2 regions of the Streptococcus sp. 2_1_36FAA genome follow, and region 2 is predicted to be linked to the other one. Evidence: predicted binding sites of a transcription regulator. Region 2 holds the regulator's gene; the other holds the start of a gene.
The links. The regulator NrdR, encoded in region 2, represses ribonucleotide reductase genes. The targets are predictions, from matches to a motif close to ACACNATATATNGTGT.
Positions count from the first base shown of each region.

Region 1: nrdH (glutaredoxin-like protein NrdH) is a predicted target of NrdR. The motif match lies at 8,293-8,308, and genes of this name have one in related genera.

Region 1 is NZ_KI391973.1:136,440-148,656, reverse strand. Features, by position in the region: gene glgA (glycogen synthase GlgA) at 1-1,368, opposite strand, end outside; gene glgD (glucose-1-phosphate adenylyltransferase subunit GlgD) at 1,365-2,504, opposite strand; gene HMPREF0847_RS00710 (glucose-1-phosphate adenylyltransferase) at 2,494-3,636, opposite strand; gene glgB (1,4-alpha-glucan branching protein GlgB) at 3,821-5,722, opposite strand; gene ptsP (phosphoenolpyruvate--protein phosphotransferase) at 5,980-7,713, opposite strand; gene HMPREF0847_RS00695 (phosphocarrier protein HPr) at 7,715-7,978, opposite strand; gene nrdH (glutaredoxin-like protein NrdH) at 8,424-8,642, shown strand; gene nrdE (class 1b ribonucleoside-diphosphate reductase subunit alpha) at 8,728-10,887, shown strand; gene nrdF (class 1b ribonucleoside-diphosphate reductase subunit beta) at 11,054-12,013, shown strand; gene HMPREF0847_RS00675 (CPBP family intramembrane glutamic endopeptidase) at 12,110-12,217, opposite strand, start outside.
Region 2 is NZ_KI391976.1:92,268-104,484, reverse strand. Features, by position in the region: gene HMPREF0847_RS08385 (flotillin family protein) at 1-685, shown strand, start outside; gene gndA (NADP-dependent phosphogluconate dehydrogenase) at 825-2,249, shown strand; gene HMPREF0847_RS08375 (response regulator transcription factor) at 2,262-2,951, shown strand; gene HMPREF0847_RS08370 (PTS transporter subunit IIBC) at 3,311-5,503, shown strand; gene HMPREF0847_RS08365 (endonuclease/exonuclease/phosphatase family protein) at 5,521-6,336, shown strand; gene HMPREF0847_RS08360 (hypothetical protein) at 6,479-6,895, opposite strand; gene nrdR (transcriptional regulator NrdR) at 7,074-7,547, shown strand; gene HMPREF0847_RS08350 (DnaD domain protein) at 7,548-8,702, shown strand; gene dnaI (primosomal protein DnaI) at 8,703-9,602, shown strand; gene HMPREF0847_RS08340 (NADPH-dependent oxidoreductase) at 9,599-10,315, shown strand; gene der (ribosome biogenesis GTPase Der) at 10,358-11,668, shown strand; gene HMPREF0847_RS08330 (DEAD/DEAH box helicase) at 11,994-12,217, shown strand, end outside.

The sequences.
Region 1 (12,217 bases), on a different contig from region 2:
TTCCATGGCCTGTTCTTGCATGGATTTCCATGCCTCCTTATCGTGGGTATAGAGGTTAAGAGCTTCTTTAAAAGTCCAGCTCAACCAATAACCAGAAAAATTATTAAAGCTAAATCCAGTTCCTTGACCTGTATAAACATTATAAGGTTCTACTGTATCGCGTAGACCGCCAACTTCATGTACCAAAGGCAAGGTTCCATAACGCATAGCCATCATTTGAGATAGACCACAAGGTTCGAAGCGACTAGGCATTAGGAAAATATCACTGGCAGCATAAATCTCTTGGGCTAATCCCACATCAAAGAGAATGTTAGCCGAAAGCTTGTCTGGATAAGCTTGACCAAACCAAGCAAAGGCTTGTTCAAAAGCTGGATCACCTGTCCCCAAAAGGACAATTTGTACATCTTGCTGAAGAAAACTATGCAACTCTTCAACCACTAAGTCAAAACCTTTCTGCCGAGTCAGACGCGATACAATCCCAACAAGTGGAACATCGTCTCTAACAGGCAAGCCTACACGTTCCTGTAAAGCTCTCTTATTTTCTAGTTTACCAGATAAGTCAGATTTGTCAAAGTGATGGGCTAGCAATGGATCTGTTTCAGGATTGTAAATCTCTGTATCAATACCATTAACAATCCCCACTAGCTTACCAGATTCCATCCGCAGAATCTGATCCAAATTGCAACCAAATTCTGGAGTCCGAATTTCACCAGCATAGCTAGGAGATACAGTGGTCACTCTGTCTGCGTAGAGAATACCAGCCTTCATCCAGTTGAGGCAGTCATTCCAGCGAAGGGTTCCGTCTGCATAGCGCTCATAGCCTACTCCGAAGAGCTCCCAGAGCATACTGTCCGGGAATTGACCTTGGAATTCAAGATTATGGATGGTCAAGACGGTTTTAATGTTCCGATACGCTTGAATCCAATGATATTTTTCCTTAACCAAGAAAGGAATCATCGCAGTATGGTAATCGTGAACGTGAAGGACATCTGGGATGAAATCAATCCGCTCCATCAACTCAACTGCTGCTAGTTGGAAGTAGGCAAAGCGCTCACCATCATCAAAGTCTCCATAAACATGACCTCGGAAGAAATAATGCTGATTGTCAATGAAATAGAAGGAAACGCCATTCAAGACCAGGCGCTTCACCCCAACATACTGACGTCGCCAACCAACACTGACCTCAAAGTAGAAGAGATCCTCTACTTGATCGCCGAATTTAGCATCCGTCATATCATAATAAGGAAGAATAACACCAACTTGGTGACCATGTTTAACAAGTGATTTTGGGAGAGCGCCGATAACGTCTCCCAAACCACCTGTCTTAGAAAATGGTGCTCCTTCTGCTGCTACAAATAAAATCTTCATCGAATTATGTCCTCTGTTACTTTTTGACCTTTTTTAACAACAATTGGATTATCTTCTGTTCCTCGTATTACAACACCTTCTGCAACCTCAACGCCCTTGTCAAGAATGGCATATTCAACTGTTGCATTTGCACCAATTTCAGCCCGAGGAAATAGAATACTATTTTTCACTTGGCTACCAGCTTTGATATTTGTATTACGTGAGATCACTGAATTAGCAACTTCCCCCTCGACAATACTTCCAGACGCAAATTGGGCGCGAGACACTTTTGACGAAGGAGCATAATAGGTAGGTTCCTCATTCTTAACCTTGGTATATATTTTTTGATTTGGACTAAAGAGTGAATAGAATTTTTTGCTTTCTAACATATCGATGTTAGCCCTATAGTATGTTTCTACAGAGTAGATATTTGCCAAATAGCCAGTATATTCATAGGCAAATGCACCTTCTTCAACCGCCAAATCACGCAGAACATAGCGTAGTTTTTGAGGATGTTCTTTCTTAGCCTCTTCCTCCAACTTTTCAATTAACCATGGAGTATCCACTACAAAAATATCCGTAGACATGTTGAAGAGTTCTGCATCTTCCCGCTCATCAAAGAGTTTATGACCTCTGACGTGGTCCGTTTCGTCAATATCTAGGACAGCATTCACATCCGAAATATTTTCTTTATGCAGTTTCTTATAGACAACTGTAATCGGCTGTTCTGTTGTATTGTGCAAGTGGAAAACTTGATTGAGGTCAATATTGACCAAGATATCACAGTTAAGTGCAACCGTTTGATTGGAACCAGAACGTTTGAGATAGATCAAGAGCTGTTCATAGTATTCTTCACCAACTGTAGAACTTTCCACACGAGTATTGTAGATTCCCAAATAATAGTGACTTAAGAGAGTAGATAGCCCCCACTCACGACCTGAACGGATATGGTCAAATACTGAGCTGATATTATCCTGTTGGAAGATACCAAAGACGCTACGAATTCCTGCATTAGCCAGACTTGAAAGCGGGAAATCGATCAAGCGGTATTTCCCACCGAACGGAAGGCTGGCCACTGGACGATGATCTGTCAAAGTAGACATATCGTGGAACCCGACTGTATTTCCTAAAATCGCTGAATATTTATCAATCTTCATCTTTTGGTACCCCCACTTTCTCGTTGTATCCGACAACAAATACTTCCTCTGTGCCATCTATCTCTACACCTTCAGCAATGATGGCTCCTTCTCCGATAATAGCCCGCTTAATCTTAGCACCCTGACCAATAATAGCACCACTCATGATGACAGAGTCCTCAATAACAGCATCCTTTCTAACTTGAGCCCCAGTAGAAAGAATGGAGTGTTTAACAGTCCCATCAACTAAGCAACCATCAACAACCAGAGAATCTTCTACTTTGGCATTTTCACTGAGGAAGTTTGGCGGAGAAATCAAGTTACGAGAATAAATCTTCCAGCGACGGTTACGGCTATCCAAAGCATTTTCTGGATTGATATATTCCATATTAGCCTCCCAGAGAGACTCAACCGTACCAACGTCTTTCCAATAGCCTTCAAAATCATAAGCATAAACACTTTCGCCAGATTCTAAGTAGTTAGGGATAACATTTTTACCGAAATCGGACATATCTACATTGCTCTTTTCAGCTGCCACCAGCATATTGCGCAGGCGTTGCCAATCAAAGATATAAATCCCCATAGAAGCCTTAGTTGACTTAGGATTTTCTGGTTTTTCCTCAAATTCAACAATCCGATTATTAGCATCTGTATTCATGATACCAAAACGGCTGGCTTCTTTTAGTGGCACATCCAAAACGGCAACTGTCAAGCTGGCATTATTGTCCTTGTGAGACTGGAGCATATCATCATAATCCATCTTGTAGATATGGTCTCCAGATAAGATCAAGACATATTCTGGATTGATGCTGTCAATGTAATCAATATTTTGGAATATTGCATGACTAGTTCCTTCAAACCAGCGATTTCCTTCACTAGCAGAATAAGGCTGAAGAATGGACACCCCTGTATTAATGCCATCTAATCCCCAGCTGGACCCATTTCCAATATGGCTATTCAAAGCCAACGGCTGGTATTGAGTAATGACACCGACATTGTGAATGCCGGAATTAGCACAGTTAGACAGGGCAAAGTCAATAATACGATATCGTCCACCAAACTGTACTGCAGGTTTTGCAATACTCTGTGTAAGCTTTCCAAGACGTGTTCCTTGCCCACCGGCAAGAATCAAAGCTAGCATTTCATTCTTCATAGACTACTCCTTGCTAAGGTTCGAGTGCATTAAACATCAAAAACAGGAAATGTGTTGACGGAACGGTACTCCAAGGAAGACTTATACCTTACAGCATCCGAACTTATGGCTCATTTCATTTCGCAAATTGCGTATTTTTCTCCGATATTTTAATACAAGTTCAATTACAACAAATGGGATAACCCTATTTTTTATTTCTAGTCGACTTTGATTTAATACGACGCTTAATCTTCCAGATGCTGGCTCCAAGAGCTGGCAGTGTGAAGGTCAAGGTCTGCGGATAATCCTTCCAAAGTCCTTCTTGAGACTGAACTGTTTCGTTATGTTCCTTCCAAACACCTCCCCATTCTTCTAATTCAGTGTTCCATACTTCTTCATAAATGGCTTCCACTGGAACACCAATGGTAAAGTTCTTCCGCTCTACCGGCGCCATATTGAATACACAAACTAACATATCTCCTTTTTCAGTCTTACGAATAAAGGAGAGGACACTTTGATCAACATTATCTGCATCTATGATTTCGATGCCATCATAGCTCAGATCAATCTCCCAAAGCGGACGATTGTCTTTATAGAAGGCATTGAGTGCAGCAGTAAAGCCCTGCATCTTCTTGTTCATCTGATCGTCCAGATTAGACCACTCAAGTTGCTCTTCTGACTTCCATTCTAAGAACTGACCAAATTCTGATCCCATAAAGAGCAATTTCTTGCCCGGATGGCAGATTTGGTAGGTCAGCAAGTTGCGGAGCCCTGCAAATTGATTATAACGGTCGCCCCACATCTTGTGCATGAGACTCTTCTTGCCGTGAACCACTTCATCATGTGAGAACGGCAGTAGGAAGTTTTCAGAGAATACGTACATAAAGCTAAAGGTTACCAGATTAAAATCGTACTTACGATAAATCGGATCTTCTTCGTAGAAACGAAGGATATCATTCATCCAGCCCATATTCCACTTGTAGTCAAAACCTAGGCCACCCAGCTCTCTCATACCCGTAATCTTGGTGCCTGAGGAACTTTCCTCAGCAATCATCATGACATCAGGATGGGCTAACTTGATAACCGTATTGAGGCGTTGCAGGAAGTAATACCCTTCATAATTGCGATTGCCTCCATCTTTGTTTGGTTGCCAAGGTCCGCTATCATAGTCCAGATAGAGCATATTGCTGACAGCATCAACCCGAATCCCGTCCAGATGATAGAAATCAATCCAGAATTTAATGCTGGAAATCAAGAAAGACTGAACTTGATTCTTGCCCAAATCAAAGTTGAGAGCACCCCAACCATAATTATGGGCCCGGTCGTGGTCCTGATACTCGAAAGTTGGTGTCCCATCATAGTAGGCCAATGCATCATCATTAATAGTGAAGTGACCTGGCACCCAGTCCACAATGACCCCAATATTGTTCAAGTGACACTCTTCGACGAAATCTTGAAATTCCTCAGGTGTACCATAGGTATGTTCAAAGGCGAAATAGCCCATAAGCTGATAACCCCAGCTAAGTCCTAGCGGGTGAGCCATAAGTGGCATGAATTCTACATGCGTATAGTTCATTTCCACCAGATAAGGAATCAAGTCTTCTTTTAACTGGGCAAAGCTATAAGGACTGCCATCTTCATTACGCTTCCATGAGCCAGCATGCACTTCATAGATATTGACAGGTCGTGAGAAGAAACCCCAGCGTTTCCGACGGGCTAGCCAGAGACCATCCTTCCATTTCTTTTCAGGAATCGTACGGATAACAGCTCCAGTTCCAGGTCGCTCTTCCAAATATACAGCCAGTGGATCAATTTTCAAAATTTCTTGACCACTGCTACGTTTGACATTGTACTTGTAAATATCCCCTTCCTTGGGTAGGTCTGTAAATACCTCCCATACACCTGCTTCATTACGTGCCATAGGAATTTGATTTTCATACCAATTAGTGAAATCACCAATCAAATGAACACTCTGAGCATTGGGAGCCCAAACACGGAAAGAGTAGCCAACCTTACCATCTACTTCTTCCTGATGTGCTCCTAGATAGTGTTGCAAATGAAAGTTTTCACCAGTTGTAAAGGTTCTTAATGCTTCGTTTTTGTCCATGCAATCACCTCTTTGTAAGCGTTTTCTATGTTTCTATTTTATCTTAATTTCGACATTTTTTCAAGTAAATTTCATAAATATTGGCAATTTTTTCCAAAAACCGAACGATTGACCTCTCTCCGTTTTCTTATATACCAATTTCCTGTTGATTCATTTTCATCCATATATAAGTCGCTATTTTGACGAACGAAATTTAAAGAAAGAACCATTTTGAAAATGGTTCTAAAAAAGAGCGGTTTCCCGCTCTATAAAATTAATTAATCAAAGTCCAGATATTCTTTTTCAAGCTTCAAGACTTCTTCCAACGTTGCACATTCTGTCAATGCACGTTGAGCCAATTCTTCCATCTTCTTAGTATCTAACTTCTTCATGAGGCTACGAGTCCGAAGAACAGATGTCGCACTCATAGAGAACTCATCCAAGCCCATACCAACAAGCAATGGTACAGCTGTTTGATCACCAGCCATTTCTCCACACATACCTGCCCACTTACCTTCAGCATGAGCTGCCTTGATAACATTGTTAATCAAGCGAAGGATAGATGGGTTATAAGGTTGGTAGAGGTAAGAGACTTGCTCATTCATCCGGTCCGCTGCCATAGTGTACTGGATCAAGTCATTGGTACCGATAGAGAAGAAGTCTACTTCCTTAGCAAATTGATCCGCTAACATAGCTGCTGCTGGGATTTCAATCATGATCCCCACTTGGATATTGTCTGCTACTGCAACGCCTTCAGCTTGCAGCTTAGCTTTTTCTTCATCATAAACCGCTTTAGCTTTACGGAATTCTGTCAGAAGAGCTACCATTGGGAACATGATGCGCAATTGTCCATGTACAGAAGCACGCAAGAGAGCGCGAATTTGTGTACGGAACATTGCATTACCAGTTTCAGAAATAGAGATACGCAAAGCACGGAAGCCAAGGAATGGGTTCATTTCATGTGGCATATCGAAGTAAGGGAGTTCCTTATCTCCACCAATATCCATCGTACGAACAACTACTGGTTTTCCATTCATTCCTTCAAGAACAGCTTTGTATGCTTCATACTGCTCATCTTCTGTTGGGAAATCTTGAGAATCCATATAGAGGAACTCAGTACGGTAAAGACCGACAGCTTCTGCACCATTTGCATTTACACCTTCAACGTCTTTTGGTGTACCAATGTTAGCTGCCAACTCGAAGTGTTTGCCATCTGCAGTTACAGTTTCGGCATCCTTAAGCAATTCCCATTCAGCCTTTTGTTTTGCATAAGCTTCACCAGCTGCTTTGAAATCTGAAATTTGATCTTCAGTTGGGTTGATAATCACTTCACCAGTGATACCATTCGCTGCAATGATATCCCCGTCTTTTACCAATTCTGTAATATTATTAGTACCGAGAACTGCTGCAATTTCAAGCGTACGAGCCATAATTGCTGAGTGACTAGTCCGTCCACCGATATTTGTTACAAAAGCCTTAACAAAATTTTTATCAAGCTGTGCTGTATCAGATGGAGTCAAGTCATGTGCAATGACAACCACTTCCTCATTAATAGAAGCTGGGTTTGGCAATTTTTTACCCAAAAGGTTTGCAAGAACACGTTTTGTAACGTCACGGATATCCGCTGCACGTTCCTGCATGTACGGATTGTCTTCCATACCTTCAAAAATTGTGATAAACATATCCGTTACTTCTTTAAGACCCGCTTCAGCGTTCACTTTTTTCGTACGGATTGTTTCTTTAATCTGACCAACCATTTCAGGGTCAGAGAGCACCATTAAGTGAGCATCAAATACTTGGGCTGCTTCTTCACCAAGGCTACCTACTGCCTTCTCGCGGATAACAGAAAGCTCGTTCTGTGAAGCTTCAAGAGCTGCATCCAAACGAGCCTCTTCTGCATTCGTATCTTCGACTGAAACAGTCTCAAATGACAAATCCGGTTGGACTAATAGATATGCCTTAGCAACAGCAACACCATCAGATGCCGCAATTCCTTTAAGCATTTCTGTCATATTATGCCAATCCTTCTTTTTCCATTGTTTCTGCAATAGCTGCAAGTGCGTCGTCAGCATCTGCACCTTCAGCAGAGATAACTACGTCTGCACCTTGACCAACACCAAGGCTCATTACGCCCATGATTGATTTCAAGTTTACTGATTTACCTTTGTATTCAAGAGTGATATCTGAAGCAAATTTACTTGCAGTTTGAACCAACAAAGTTGCTGGACGAGCGTGAATACCTGTTTCTGCCACAATGTGGAAATCTTTAGAAGCCATAATTAGACTCTCCTTTAAATAATTCTTTTTTAGGATATTTTGATAACCCTTACAATTTCTGATTATATCATTTTTTGAAATCTTTTTCAAGAATCAGTATCAGTTTTTTCAAATTTCAACAGCATTTTTCAATCTAAAATCTTATCAGACACCTTATTTTATAAGTTCTATCTAGCTATGTCTCCAGATAACTTTTTATTTGAGAATTGTTAACTCTATTTTCAAAAAAATTAGAAAAGAATTTTACCACCTATGTAAAAACCTTGATTTATCAATCTTCAAGACACTTTCTCTCTTTTTACCTTCACTGCAAAACACCATATCTTGTATTCTATACTGTGTTATAATAAAACATAACACAATATTTAGTCTAATCCATTGACAAGATTTTTTCTTTGAGATATACTAAGAAAGAATTAAATTTTAATAAACAGGAGTTCCTTTTATGGTAACGATTTACTCAAAAAATAATTGTGTTCAATGCAAAATGACCAAACGATTCTTGGATACAAATCATGTGGAATATAGAGAAATTAATCTTGACGAACAGCCAGAATATATCGAGCACGTCAAAAGCCTAGGCTTCAATGCTGCTCCAGTTATTCAAACAGCAACTGATGCTTTCTCTGGTTTCCAACCAAATAAATTAAAACAACTGTCATAAGAATAGCAAGACAAAAAAGAAGGGGAGCTTCTATAGTATATAGGAGCACTTTCTTTTGTAGAAAAGAATTATAAAGGAAACGATTATGGGTTTAAAACACTTAGAAGACGTTACATACTTCCGTCTTAACAATGAGATTAACCGTCCTGTCAACGGTCAAATCATGCTTCATAAAGACCAAGAAGCCTTAGAAGCTTTCTTTAAAGAAAATGTAGAACCGAACACCAAACAATTTTCTTCGATTACAGAAAAGATTAAATATTTAATAGAAGAAAACTATCTAGAAAAAGAATTTATCCAGCTTTATTCTCCTGAGTACATCGAAGAGCTGGCTGCTTTTATCCATGCACAAGATTTCAAGTTTAAATCTTTCATGGCGGCCTACAAATTCTACAACCAGTATGCACTAAAGACAAATGATGGTGAATACTATCTGGAAGGCATGGAAGAGCGTGTTCTCTTCAACGCCCTCTACTTTGCCAATGGAGATGAAGCCATTGCTAAGGATATTGCCAATGAAATCATCCACCAACGCTATCAACCAGCTACACCAAGCTTCCTTAATGCAGGTCGAGCTCGTCGCGGTGAATTGGTATCTTGCTTCCTCATCCAAGTAACAGATGATATGAACTCAATCGGCCGCTCCATCAACTCTGCCCTGCAATTGTCTCGTATCGGAGGCGGAGTCGGTATTTCCCTCAGCAATCTACGGGAAGCTGGAGCACCAATTAAGGGTTATGAAGGAGCTGCGTCTGGGGTTGTGCCTGTTATGAAACTCTTTGAAGACAGCTTCTCCTACTCTAACCAGCTGGGACAACGCCAAGGAGCTGGAGTTGTTTACCTCAACGTCTTCCACCCAGATATCATCGCTTTCCTTTCAACTAAAAAAGAAAATGCTGATGAAAAAGTTCGGGTTAAAACCCTCTCACTCGGTGTTGTCATTCCAGATAAATTCTACGAATTAGCTCGCAAAAATGAAGAAATGTACCTCTTCAGCCCATATTCTGTTGAACGCGAGTACGGAGTGCCATTTGCCTACCTTGACATCACTGAAAAATATGATGAGTTGGTCGCTAATCCAAATATCACTAAAACCAAGATCAAGGCTCGTGATTTGGAAACAGAAATTTCTAAACTCCAACAAGAATCTGGCTATCCTTATGTCGTAAACATCGATACGGCTAATCGTTCAAATCCAATTGACGGTAAAATCATCATGAGTAACCTTTGCTCTGAAATCCTGCAAGTGCAAGAACCTAGTCTTTTGAATGATGCACAAGAGTATCTCCACTTGGGAACAGATGTATCATGTAACTTAGGTTCTACCAACGTTGTCAACATGATGACTTCTCCTGACTTTGGAAAATCCATCCGAACTATGACTCGCGCTCTTACTTTCGTTACTGATAGTTCACACATTACAGCTGTGCCTTCTATTGATCACGGAAATAGCCTAGCTCATACTTTTGGTTTAGGTGCCATGGGGCTACACAGTTATTTAGCTCAGCAGTTGATCGATTACGGATCAGCGGAAGCTGTAGAGTTCACCAGCATCTACTTCATGCTCATGAACTACTGGACCTTGGTTGAGTCTAGCAATATCGCTCGCGAGCGTGGCGTGACTTTCCACAACTTTGAAAAATCTGACTATGCTAACGGAACTTACTTTGACAAGTACCTGACAGGTGAATTTGTACCTAAGTCTGACCGTGTCAAAGAACTCTTCGCAGGAATCTTTATCCCGTCTGCAGAGGATTGGGCAGAGTTGCGCGACAAGGTCAAGGCTGATGGTCTCTACCACCAAAACCGCCTAGCTGTTGCACCAAATGGCTCTATCAGCTACATCAATGACGTTTCTGCTTCAATTCATCCAATTACTCAACGGATCGAAGAACGTCAGGAAAAGAAAATCGGTAAGATCTACTATCCTGCCGCTGGTCTGTCAACTGAGACTATCCCATACTACACCAGCGCTTATGACATGGACATGCGCAAGGTTATTGATGTTTACGCAGCTGCAACCGAGCATGTGGACCAAGGTCTTTCTCTGACTCTCTTTATGCGCAGTGATATTCCTAAAGGTCTCTATGAGTGGAAAAAAGAAAGCAAGCAGACAACCCGCGATCTTTCTATCCTGCGTAACTACGCCTTCAACAAGGGTATCAAATCCATCTACTACGTCCGCACCTTCACTGACGATGGCGGCGAAGTAGGTGCCAACCAATGTGAAAGCTGTGTGATCTAATTCTTCTAGGAATCAGTCAGCTCGTTTTTACTTACTGACTTGATTACCATCATCAGCTAGCAACTCAAAAGTCGGTTCGCCGACTTTTTGTTCGATCCCCTTATAAAATTGTGATAAAATAATAATGATTCTTTATCACATCACAACACATAGAAAGAGATTTCAAATGGAAACTTACTACAAAGCCATTAACTGGAACGCTATTGAAGATGTTATTGATAAGTCCACCTGGGAAAAACTGACCGAGCAATTCTGGCTGGATACACGTATTCCCCTATCCAATGACTTGGATGACTGGAGAAAGCTGTCTCACAAGGAAAAAGACTTGGTCGGCAAGGTCTTCGGTGGTCTGACCCTGCTGGATACCCTCCAATCTGAGTCTGGTGTAGATGCCCTGCGTAAGGACGTCCGTACAGCCCACGAAGAAGCTGTCTTCAACAACATTCAATTTATGGAGTCCGTTCACGCCAAGTCTTACTCTTCTATCTTTTCTACGCTTAACACCAAGTCAGAAATCGATGAAATCTTTGCTTGGACCAATACAAACCCATACTTGCAAAAGAAAGCTGAAATCATCAATGAGATATACTTAAATGGTACAGCTTTAGAAAAGAAAGTAGCCAGCGTTTTCTTGGAAACCTTCCTCTTCTACTCTGGTTTCTTCACTCCTCTATACTATTTGGGTAATAATAAACTGGCTAACGTCGCTGAGATTATCAAGCTAATCATCCGTGACGAATCTGTCCACGGAACCTACATCGGCTACAAGTTCCAGCTAGGTTTTAACGAATTACCAGAAGACGAGCAAGAAAAACTCAAAGAATGGATGTACGATCTGCTCTACACCCTCTATGAAAATGAAGAAGGCTATACTGAAACACTCTATGACGGTGTTGGCTGGACAGAGGAAGTCAAGACCTTCCTACGCTACAATGCCAACAAGGCCTTGATGAACCTAGGCCAAGATCCTCTCTTCCCAGATACCGCTGATGATGTAAACCCTATCGTTATGAACGGTATCTCAACTGGTACTTCCAACCATGACTTCTTCTCCCAAGTTGGTAACGGCTACCTACTTGGTGAAGTGGAAGCTATGCAAGACGAAGACTATGATTACGGTTTATAAAAACAAATCCCATTCCAAATTTTGGAATGGGATTTTTATCTACTGTTTTGAATAACAAATCTTGAAAAGGACATTCAATAGTATTGGTTCTCACTTTTAACGAAGGAAAATGAGAAGAAGAAAGGCAAGCAAATTATTAGCCATATGCAAAGCAATCGCATAGCGTAAATCTTTTCTACATAAATAGCCTAAGGCAAAGATAAC
Region 2 (12,217 bases):
AGAAATTCAACGTCGTGAGCAAGAGCGCGTGGCTGCTGAAGCTAACATCATGAAGCAAGAGAAAGAAGCTGAAGTCAAGGAACGTGAAGTTAAGGTTCGTGAGCAAGAACTGGATGCTAACATCCGCAAACAGGCTGAGGCAGAAAAATACTCTCGTCAACAAGCAGCAGAAGCGCAATTGATTGAGCGTCAACGTCAAGCTGAAGCAGAACTTTTTGAAACTCAAAAAGAAGCAGAGGCTCGCAAGGCTCAAGCCGAGGCTGAAAAATTTGCACAATTGCAAGAAGCTGAAGCCATTGAAGCCAAGGGACGTGCTGAAGCGGAGGCTATTCGTCTTAAGCTAGAAGCAGAGGCTCAAGGTTTGGATAAAAAAGCAGAAGCCATGAAGAAGATGCAGGAAGCTGCCATTACTGAGATGATTGTAGACAAACTGCCAGAAATTGCCCGTGCTGTAGCAGAGCCGCTTACTAAAGTGGACAAAATCACCATGTATGGTGAAGGCAATGCTTCTAAGATGGTTGGTGATATCATGCAGAGTATTGACCAAGTATCGCAAGGTGCAGGCTTCGATATCCGCCAACTCCTAGCAGGCGCTCTTGGTGTTAATATGACTGTCAACAAGCTTAAACAAGATGAACAGCCAGTGATTGAAGCTCAAGAAATTACGACTGATGACAAGAAATAAAAAATGATTAGGATGAGGCCAGCCTTCATCCTATTTTTACTCAGGGATTATTCCTCTTCGAACATTTCAAGATAAATTCTTTATTTTATAGCTTAAACATGATAAAATAAAACAAACCAACTAACTATAGGAGAAAAAAATGACTAAAGCAAATTTTGGTGTTGTTGGTATGGCCGTTATGGGTCGTAACCTTGCTCTTAATATTGAATCTCGTGGCTATACAGTAGCCATCTACAATCGTTCAGCGAACAAAACAGAAGACGTGATTGCTTGCCATCCTGAAAAGAACTTTGTGCCAAGCTATGACGTTGAAAGCTTTGTAAACTCAATCGAAAAACCTCGCCGTATCATGCTCATGGTTCAAGCTGGACCTGGTACAGATGCGACTATCCAAGCACTTCTTCCTCACTTGGATAAAGGTGATATCTTGATTGACGGAGGAAACACTTTCTATAAAGATACTATCCGTCGTAACGAAGAGTTAGCAAACTCAGGCATCAACTTTATCGGTACTGGTGTCTCTGGTGGTGAAAAAGGTGCCCTCGAAGGCCCTTCTATCATGCCTGGTGGACAAAAAGAAGCTTATGAATTGGTAGCAGATGTTCTTGAAGAAATCTCTGCTAAAGCACCTGAAGATGGCAAACCATGTGTGACTTACATCGGCCCTGACGGAGCGGGTCACTATGTGAAAATGGTCCACAACGGTATCGAGTATGGAGATATGCAATTAATCGCAGAAAGCTATGACCTCATGCAACATTTGCTCGGACTTTCTGCAGAAGACATGGCTGAAATCTTCACTGAGTGGAACAAGGGCGAGCTTGATAGCTACTTGATTGAAATCACTGCTGATATCTTGAGCCGTAAAGACGATGAAGGCCAAGAGGGGCCAATCGTAGACTATATCCTTGATGCTGCAGGTAACAAGGGAACTGGTAAATGGACTAGCCAATCAGCACTTGACTTAGGCGTGCCATTGTCACTCATTACTGAGTCTGTGTTTGCCCGCTATATTTCAGCTTACAAAGAAGAACGTGTACATGCCAGCAAAGTCTTGCCAAAACCATCTACCTTCAAATTTGAAGGAGATAAAGCTGAGTTGATCGAAAAGATCCGTCAAGCTCTTTATTTCTCAAAAATCATTTCTTATGCACAAGGTTTTGCTCAATTGCGTGTGGCTTCTCGTGAAAACAATTGGAACTTGCCATTTGCGGATATTGCTTCAATCTGGCGTGATGGCTGTATCATCCGTTCTCGTTTCTTGCAAAAGATTACAGATGCTTACAACCGTGATGCTGACTTAGCTAACTTGCTTTTGGATGAATACTTCCTTGATGTAACAGCTAAATATCAACAATCTGTGCGTGATATCGTAGCTCTTGCCGTTCAAGCAGGTGTTCCAGTGCCAACTTTCTCAGCAGCCATTACTTACTTTGATAGCTATCGTTCAGCAGATCTACCTGCTAACTTGATCCAAGCACAACGTGACTACTTTGGAGCACACACATATCAACGTAAAGACAAAGAAGGTACCTTCCACTATTCTTGGTACGACGAAAAATAGGACGACAGGTCAATGGCGAAGCGGATTTTATTAGTTGAAAATGAAAAGAATCTAGCACGATTTATCATGCTGGAATTACAAAAGGAAAGTTATCAAGTAGACCTAGCGGAAACAGGGCAAGAGGGACTAGCTCTAGCAAAGGAAAACGATTATGATTTACTTTTACTAAATAATCAGTTTGCTGATGGAACAGCCTTTGCCTTTGCTCAACAATTAAGTTTATTAAAACCAGCTGCAGTAATCATTGTAATGGTGAGCCGAGAGGAAATTGCGGATTCGGCTGAAGAGATTCAGCAGTTTGCAGTTTCTTATATGGTAAAACCCTTTATTATCAGTGATTTGGTTGATAAGATATCTGCTATCTTTCGTGGACGAGATTTTATTGATCAGAAATGTAGCCAGTTAAAAGTTCCTACTGCTTATCGTAATTTGCGGGTTGATTTGAAAAATCATACGGTTTATCGAGGGGATGAAATTATTGCTTTGACGAGACGAGAGTACGATTTACTAGTGACTCTAATGAGCAGTAATAAGGTGATGAGCCGTGAGCAACTGTTAGACCGAGTGTGGAAGTATGAAAGTGCATCTGAAACGAATATAGTGGATGTATATATTCGTTACCTCCGTAGTAAAATCGATCTTCCGGGACAAGAAAGTTATATTAAAACCGTTCGTGGAATTGGTTATTCCATGCAGGGTTGATCTATGATAAAACTCTAATTCTTTGAGAATTGGAGTTTTTTAATATGATTTTTAGTCGAAATTAGATTAATTCACGCAATCGTTTGCTTAAAATTAATAGATTGGGTTTACTAGTTGAAAGACAAAAAAGAGGTCATAATCTATATTATTATGTTGATCACAGACCTCACACAGCTTGATAAATCAACTTTTTTGCGGGTAGATGAAAATTAGGGTAAAAAAAGTGAGAATAAAAGAGGAAATAATAAAATTTAATTTTTTTTATGAAAACCCTTTACAAAATTAAAAAAAGTGATAAAATAGTAGTGTGCAATGCAAACGATTTCATATAGAAGTTTGTAAAAAAGAAGGAGGTCTGGATGATGAAAAATTCATTCAAGAACATTTTTAGCTTTGAATTTTGGCAGAAATTCGGTAAAGCTTTAATGGTGGTCGTTGCGGTTATGCCCGCAGCTGGTCTAATGATTAGTATTGGTAAGTCGCTTCCAATGATTAATCCTAATTTTGGTGTGTTGGTAACGACAGGTGGTGTTTTAGAGCAAATCGGTTGGGGTGTTATTGGGAACCTCCACGTTCTATTTGCTCTTGCAATTGGGGGAAGCTGGGCTAAAGAACGTGCCGGTGGTGCCTTTGCTGCAGGTTTATCTTTTATCCTGATTAACCGTATCACTGGTGTGATGTTTGGTGTTACTAGTGACCTGCTAAAAAAACCAGATGCAACTGTTCACACTCTTTTAGGTGGAACAATTAAGGTTTCTGATTACTTTATCAGCGTTCTAGAATCGCCTGCCCTAAACATGGGTGTATTTGTCGGAATTATTGCTGGTTTTGTTGGAGCAACTGCTTACAACAAATACTATAACTTCCGTAAATTGCCAGACGCACTTTCATTCTTTAACGGTAAACGCTTTGTTCCATTTGTTGTAATTTTGCGTTCTGCGATTGTTGCGATTGCACTTTCATTTGTATGGCCAGTTATTCAAACTGGAATCAATAACTTTGGTATTTGGATCGCTAATTCACAAGATACTGCGCCGGTTTTTGCGCCATTCTTGTATGGTACTTTGGAACGTCTCTTGCTTCCATTTGGATTGCACCATATGTTGACAATCCCAATGAACTATACTGCTCTTGGTGGAACATATGAAGTGTTAACTGGTGCTGCAAAAGGTACACAAGTATTCGGACAAGACCCACTTTGGCTTGCTTGGGTAACTGACCTTGTTAACCTTAAAGGTTCAAATATGGCAAGCTACAATCAATTGCTTGAAGCATACCATCCAGCCCGCTTTAAAGTTGGACAAATGATTGGTTCATTTGGTATTTTGATTGGGGTAGCTGCAGCTATCTACCGCAATGTAGATGCTGATAAGAAGCACAAATATAAAGGTATGATGATTGCGACTGCATTGGCAACCTTCTTGACTGGGGTTACTGAGCCAATCGAGTACATGTTCATGTTTGTTGCGACTCCACTTTACTTGGTTTACTCACTTGTTCAAGGTGCTGCTTTTGCAATGGCTGATATTGTTGCTTTACGTGTGCACTCATTCGGTTCTATTGAGTTCTTAACTCGTACACCAATGGCAATCAATGCTGGTCTTGGTGGAGATATCATCAACTTCATTTGGGTAACAATTCTCTTTGGTGTAGCAATGTACTTCATTGCAAACTTCATGATTAAGAAATTCAACTACGCAACTCCAGGACGCAATGGTAACTATGAAACTGCAGATGGATCAGATGAAGCTTCTTCATCAGAAGCTGGCAGTGGCAAGGTTGCAGAAGCATCTCAAGCAGTCAATGTTATCAATTTGCTAGGTGGTCGTGCTAATATAGTTGATGTAGATGCTTGTATGACTCGTCTGCGCGTAACTGTCAAGGATGCTGAAAAAGTTGGAACTGAAGAGCAATGGAAAGCTGAAGGCGCTATGGGCTTGGTTATGAAAGGTCAAGGTGTTCAGGCTATCTATGGACCAAAAGCTGATGTTCTTAAATCTGATATTCAAGACTTGCTGGATTCTGGTGAAGTGATTCCTGAAACTCTTCCAAGTCAAAAAGCAGAATCAGCAGCTACTGAAGTTGCTTACAAAGGTGTAACAGAAGAAGTAGAAACTGTTGCAGATGGTCAAGTCATCGCAATTGATGATGTTAAAGATCCAGTATTCTCACAAAAGATGATGGGAGATGGATTTGCTGTTGAGCCAGAAAATGGTAAGATTTACTCACCTATTTCAGGTACTGTAACAAGCGTATTTCCTACGAAACATGCTTTAGGTATTTTGACAGAAAATGGTTTAGAAGTGTTGGTTCACATCGGCTTAGACACTGTCAGCTTAGAAGGTAAACCATTTGAAGTTCATGTTTCAGAAGGCCAAAAGGTTGCTGCAGGTGATCTACTTGTGACAGCTGATTTGGAAGCTATCAAGGCAGCTGGTCGTGAAACTTCAACAGTTGTTGTCTTCACAAACGCGGCGGCTATTAAGTCTGTGACTGTAGAAAAACTTGGTCAAGCATCTGCTAAGACAGTTGTTGCCAAGGTTGAATTGTAAAATAGAAAAGAGAAATCATGGCGAAATTCCTGACATTAAATACTCATAGTTGGATGGAAGAAGAGCAAGAAACTAAGCTAAATCAGCTTGCAGAACGCATTCTTCAAGAAAAATATGATGTCATTTGCCTGCAGGAAGTCAATCAATTAATGGAGTCTGAACAGGTTGTTCAGGCTCCTTTTTATCAGGCAGTTGAAGGAGCGATTGCGATTCATCAGGATCACTTTGCTCTTTGCTTGGTAAAAAAATTGACTGAAGCAGGACTGGACTATCATTGGTCTTGGGCTTATAATCATATCGGTTTTGACATTTACAATGAAGGGGTGACGATTCTATCCAAGAATCCTCTGACTCCTAAAGAAGTTTTGGTCTCAGAAGTGAATGATCCTAGGGATTATCATACCCGTAAGGTCTTGTTAGCGGAGACTGAGGTAGAGGGTCAATTGATGACTATCGCCTCTTGCCATCTATCTTGGTGGGACAAGGGCTTCCAAGGGGAGTGGTCTAAGCTTGAAGAAGAGCTTGTCAAGGTCAAAACTCCTCTGGTTCTCATGGGTGATTTTAACAATCCTGTTGATTACGAAGGCTATCAGCATATCTTAAAAAGCCCACTCAAATTGCAGGATAGTCATAAGGTTGCTCGAAAGATTAGTGGTAAGGCAACAGTTGAAGGCGCCATTGCTGGCTGGGATGGCAACCAAGATGCTCTGAAGATTGATTATATCTTTACAAGTCAAGGCATCCAAATTGAAAGCTCTGCTGTGGTCTTTGACGGAAAGGAAACCCCCGTTGTCAGTGACCATTTTGGTATAGAAGTAGAGGCAAAATTTTAGAAAAAAATAGTTCCAAGTTAAATGAACTGTACTAGCGAGGTTAGCTTAAAAGCCTAACTTTCGAGTTTCAGTTCAACTTGGAACTTTTTTATATAAGAGAATATCTTTTTGGGAGAAATTGTCAAAATTTTTTAAATTACTATTAGTCAAAAATTCTACCTCCTACTCGCAATGGGCTTCCTTGCATCATGGTATCAAAAATAATTTGTCCATCTTTAATTTCAAACATGAATTGCCATGTCGATCCTTCTATGTTATTGAAGCTGCCTCCAACGATTACAACTTCACCTCCTCCTTGCGGTGTACCATTTCCAATTTCTTCCCACTTGGTTTCATTCCAATTGATCTGTACAGATTCCACTTTAGGATTTAAAGATTTTACAAAATCTTCTATTTCTTTTTTATGCTTCCTCAAATAAGCCAACTGCTTTTCTTTGGTGCTTTGATATTTCTGGTGATCAATTCCGCCGAATAAATCTTTATTTTTAACTGCCACAATTGTTCCTCCTATGATAAGAGTTGATGCGATTGCAAGGATGAGCATTTTTCTTTTTTTCATTATTTTTTCCTATACAGAGATAATTTTCTAGCATTATAACATAAGAGGATTCCTTTTTTAGTATAAAATGTAGGAGAAATACTTTTAATAGTTCTGCGTACTAATTTAGATTTGCCTTACTTTTGTTATGGGCAAAATTATGGTAAAATAGAGTATTAAGATTTGAGGAGGAAATCGTATGCGTTGTCCAAAATGTGGCGGGAGCAAATCCAGTGTTATTGATAGCCGTCAAGCTGAGGATGGAAATACTATTCGTCGCCGTCGTGAATGCGAAGATTGCCAGCATCGATTTACAACTTATGAACGGGTAGAAGAGAGAACCCTAGTCGTTGTCAAAAAAGATGGGACTAGGGAGCAATTTTCAAGAGACAAGATTTTTAATGGCATTATTCGCTCTGCTCAAAAACGGCCAGTATCTAGTGATGAGATAGAAGCTTTGGTCAATCGCATTGAGCAGAAAGTACGAAGTAGCAGTGAGAATGAAATTAGCAGTGACTTTATCGGAAATCTTGTTATGGATGAACTAGCTGAATTGGATGAGATTACCTATGTTCGTTTCGCCAGTGTTTATCGTAGTTTTAAAGATGTTGGTGAATTAGAAAGTCTGCTTCAGCAAATTACTAAGGGTGTAAAAAAGAAGAGAGAAGAATAGATGAGGCCAAACGATCAGTTTTCTTATTTGAAAAACAATCTGGTTAGTCAAGATACAAACAATCTGATCCGTCTTTATCTGCCGATTATTGGTCGAGAAGCAGTCAGTCTCTATCTGTACTGTCTGGCTTTTTGGGACAACGGTCGTCAGACCTATACCTTTGGCCATATTTTGAATCATCTAAATATGGGAATGGAAGTCTTAAAGACGAGCTTTGAACGCTTAAGTGCCATGAACTTGCTAGAACTCTATCAAGGAGAGTCGACTTATCAGATCAAACTTTTTAGTTTGCTTTCGGCGGATGAATTTTTCCAGCATAACGTTTACAAACGACTTTTAGAAAAGAAAATTGGTGAAACGGCTGTTGAAGATTTAATGGAAGGTCAGCCTCAGGGTCAGCCTTTGGCTAGGAAATTATCGACAGTCTTTGATGTGGAAGATGAAGTCAGAGTGATTAAGAAGAAGCAAGCAGACTTTGACCTGACTAACTTTAAGCGAAGAATGGCTCAGGAAAATTTACGTTTTGCTGATGAAAAAGAAGATTTACTAGATTTGTTTGCTATTGCTGAGCAACAAAATTGGACCTGGTATGAAACCTATGTCTTGGCTAGAGAAACCGCGATTTCACATGTTATTTCTGTCAAGCGTATGAAGCAAAAATTGGCTCAAAAACGTGTCGATGAGAAATTTACTCAGGATGAACAAATCATAATCCGCGCTGCCAAAAGTAAGGTGCCAATGCTTTTCTTAGCAGAGCTTAAAAAAAAGCGTCAGGCAACAATTACCCAATCAGAAAGACAGCTTTTATTGGACTTGGCTAAGTTAGGTCTTTTAGATGAGGTCATCAATATTGTCTTACTTCTGACTTTAAATAAGGTTGATTCAGCCAATCTAAATGAGAAGTACGCTCTAAAAGTCGCCAATGATTTTGCCTATCAAAAGGTGACTAGTGCTGAGGAAGCTGTTCTGAAAATCCGCGAGCGAAACCAACAAAGTCAGAGTAGACCAGTTAAATCTAGCCAGAAAGTTGCTAAAAGCAATGTTCCTGAATGGAGCCAGCCGGATTATAAAAATGAAACGAGTGCAGAGAAGCAGGCTGAGCTTGAAGAGAAAAAACGCCGCTTGCTTGCTAAATTAGAACAAGGAGGTGACTAGATGGAAAAGATTGGAGAGACCCTTTCACATAAAAATCCTGCTCGTCAATTCAACTATGAGGAGTTGGTTCGTCAAATCGTAGAAGATCCAGATGTGGCAGCATTTATTAAGCAAGAAAAACTCAGTCAATCTGAAATTTCCCGTAGCATCTCGAAGTTTAATCAGTACATCAGTGAACGAAAACGATTTCTACTGGGGGATGAAGCTTATATTGCGAAAGGCTACAAACCGATTTTAATTAAAAATGCAGGCTATGCGGATGTTTCCTATGAAGAGACAGCTGAGCTGGTCGAGCAGCAAAAAAATGAAGCAATTAAGAGTAGGCTTAACCTGATCAATCTGCCAAGTAGTCTCAAGGAAGCAAGTCTAGCACAGGTAGATCTCGATGATGTTGGTCGCGATAAAGCTTTTGAACTGTTGACCAACTTTGCTACTGAGTTTCCGCATTACCAGAAGGCTGTTTATCTCTATGGGGATTTTGGAGTCGGAAAAAGCTACATGATGGCTGCTCTGGCGCATGATTTGTCAGAGAAGCGCAGTGTTTCAACGACTCTTCTACATTACCCAAGCTTTGTTCTGGATGTTAAGAATGCAATCAGTTCTGGCTTGGTCAAGGAGAAGATTGACCAGGTCAAGACAGCTCAAGTGCTGATTTTGGATGATATTGGTGCAGAGCAATCCAGTCCTTGGATGAGGGATGAGATTTTGCAGGTCATTCTCCAGCACCGCATGCAGGAAAATCTGCCAACTTTCTTTACTTCTAACTTTAGTTTTGCGGATTTGGAGCGTCACTTTGCCAGCTCTAAGAATGGCGATGAGACTTGGCAGGCCAAGCGAGTTATGGAGCGAATTAAGTTTCTGGCTCAGGAGGTACGCCTAGAAGGAGAGAACCGCCGATGAATGAAACGATTAACTTGATGAAGTCTCACACGTCTGTTCGCCGCTTTACGGAGGAGCAGATTTCGGATAAGGAATTACGTGCCATCATTGATGCTGGGCGAGCAGCGTCCAGCTGGAAGAATTTCCAGTCCTATTCTATCATTGTGGTGCGAAGCAAAGAGAAAAAAGAGGCCCTTTTTGACTTGGTGCCCCAAGAAGCCATTCGGCAGTCTTCGGCCTTCCTGCTTTTTGTCGGCGACCTCAATCGAGCTCAAAAGGGAGTTCAATTGCACACGGAAGACTTTTACCCTGAGGGGACGGAGAATCTCCTAATTAGCTCAGTAGATGCTGCTTTGGTTGGTCAAAATACTCTCTTAGCAGCTGAAAGTTTAGGGTTTGGTGGGGTAATCATTGGGCTGGTTCGATATGCTGCCAGTCAAATAGCAGAGCTTTTTAAGCTATCAGACTACACTTATCCAGTCTTTGGGATAGCTCTGGGAACTCCCGACCAGAACCATGCAGTTAAGCCACGTCTGCCTTATGAAGCAGTAGTCTTTGAGGAAGAATATCGTGAACAGGATGATTCTGTTATTCAAGCCTATGACCGCGTTCAGACTGAATATGCCGGCGAGCGAGCTAAGGAAACTTGGAGTCAGCGTCTAGCTGCTCAATTTGGTCAGGAGCCTAATCAAGCTATCGATCAACTATTCAAAGAAAAGAAATTAGAAAAATAGGACGGAGTTTGGCTCTGTCCTAAAGAATGAAAGAGGAAAAACATGGCCTTACCAACTATTGCCATTGTCGGCCGTCCCAATGTCGGCAAATCAACGCTTTTCAATCGGATTGCCGGTGAGCGGATTTCCATTGTGGAAAATGTCGAAGGGGTGACCCGCGACCGAATCTATGCGACAGCAGATTGGCTTAACCGCAAGTTTAGTATTATTGACACGGGCGGAATCGACGATGTTGACGCGCCTTTTATGGAGCAAATTAAACACCAAGCTGAGATTGCCATGGACGAAGCAGATGCCATCGTTTTTGTCGTATCTGGCAAGGAAGGTATCACAGATGCGGACGAGTATGTGGCTCGCATGCTCTACAAGACCCATAAGCCAATTATTTTGGCGGTCAACAAGGTGGATAACCCCGAAATGCGCAATGAGATTTTTGATTTCTATGCGCTGGGCTTGGGCGATCCATTCCCAGTTTCTTCAGTCCACGGGATTGGTACTGGAGATGTTCTTGACGCCATCGTTGAAAATCTTCCAAATGAAGAAGTGGCAGAAAATCCTGATATGATTAAGTTTAGTCTGATTGGCCGGCCTAATGTCGGCAAGTCTAGCTTGATCAATGCCATCCTAGGTGAGGATAGGGTTATTGCCAGTCCTGTTGCCGGTACTACGCGTGACGCCATTGATACGGTCTTTACGGACAGTGAAGGTCAGGAATTTACCATGATCGACACGGCTGGTATGCGTAAGTCAGGCAAGGTCTATGAAAATACAGAAAAATACTCTGTCATGCGAGCTATGAGGGCCATTGATCGCTCAGATGTCGTTTTGATGGTGCTTAATGCCGAAGAAGGAATTCGTGAGTATGACAAGCGAATCGCTGGCTTTGCCCATGAAGCAGGAAAGGGTATTGTTATCGTCGTTAATAAATGGGATACACTGGAAAAAGATAACTATACTATGAAAGATTGGGAAGCAGATATCCGAGACCAATTCCAGTATCTGTCTTATGCGCCAATTATCTTTGTTTCTGCCCTGACCAAGCAGCGTCTCCATAAGCTACCGGACATGATTAAGCAAATCAGTCAGAGTCAGAATACCCGTATTCCATCAGCAGTGCTCAATGATGTCATCATGGATGCTATCGCGATTAATCCTACACCGACTGACAAGGGCAAACGTCTCAAGATTTTCTATGCGACTCAAGTAGCAACCAAACCGCCGACCTTTGTCATCTTTGTCAATGAAGAAGAGCTTATGCACTTCTCTTACCTACGTTTCTTGGAAAATCAAATCCGCAAGGCCTTTGTCTTTGAAGGTACTCCAATTCACTTAATTGCAAGGAAGCGGAAGTAGAGACAGATTTCCTCTAGTTTAATGGTTCATAGCTTTCTTTGTAGAACATTAATTTTGTCTCTTACATTTTTGGGGGTGTCTGAGTTTCAAAGAAATTATTTTATTGGCCAAGCTATGAAGGTTGTCGAGAAATAATATTTTGAATGGAGTCACTGGATCTTGTCGCTATTTATCAAGGTTTAGACTACCAATTAAGCAAAAATGAGAATCAAAAATCCGGTATGTCTATTACCTATCTAGAACAAAAGAAGTAAGCAAAAAGGCTTACTTTTTTCTTTGCCTGAAAACTATGGTATAATGGAGAGATAAATATAAGGTGGTAAGTATGGCGAAATTAATTCCAGGGAAAATTCGAACCGAGGGAATAAGCTTTTATGAAAAAGGTCAAATCAGCATTAGTGAAGTCAAAAATCGGATTATCTATAGTCGAGTTTCAGACTATAATTTGAGATACAGTTTGGCTGATGATGCTGTGTTCTGTTCTTGTGAATTTTTCCAGAAAAAACAATATTGCGCCCATTTAGCTGGACTAGAGTATTTCCTAAAAAA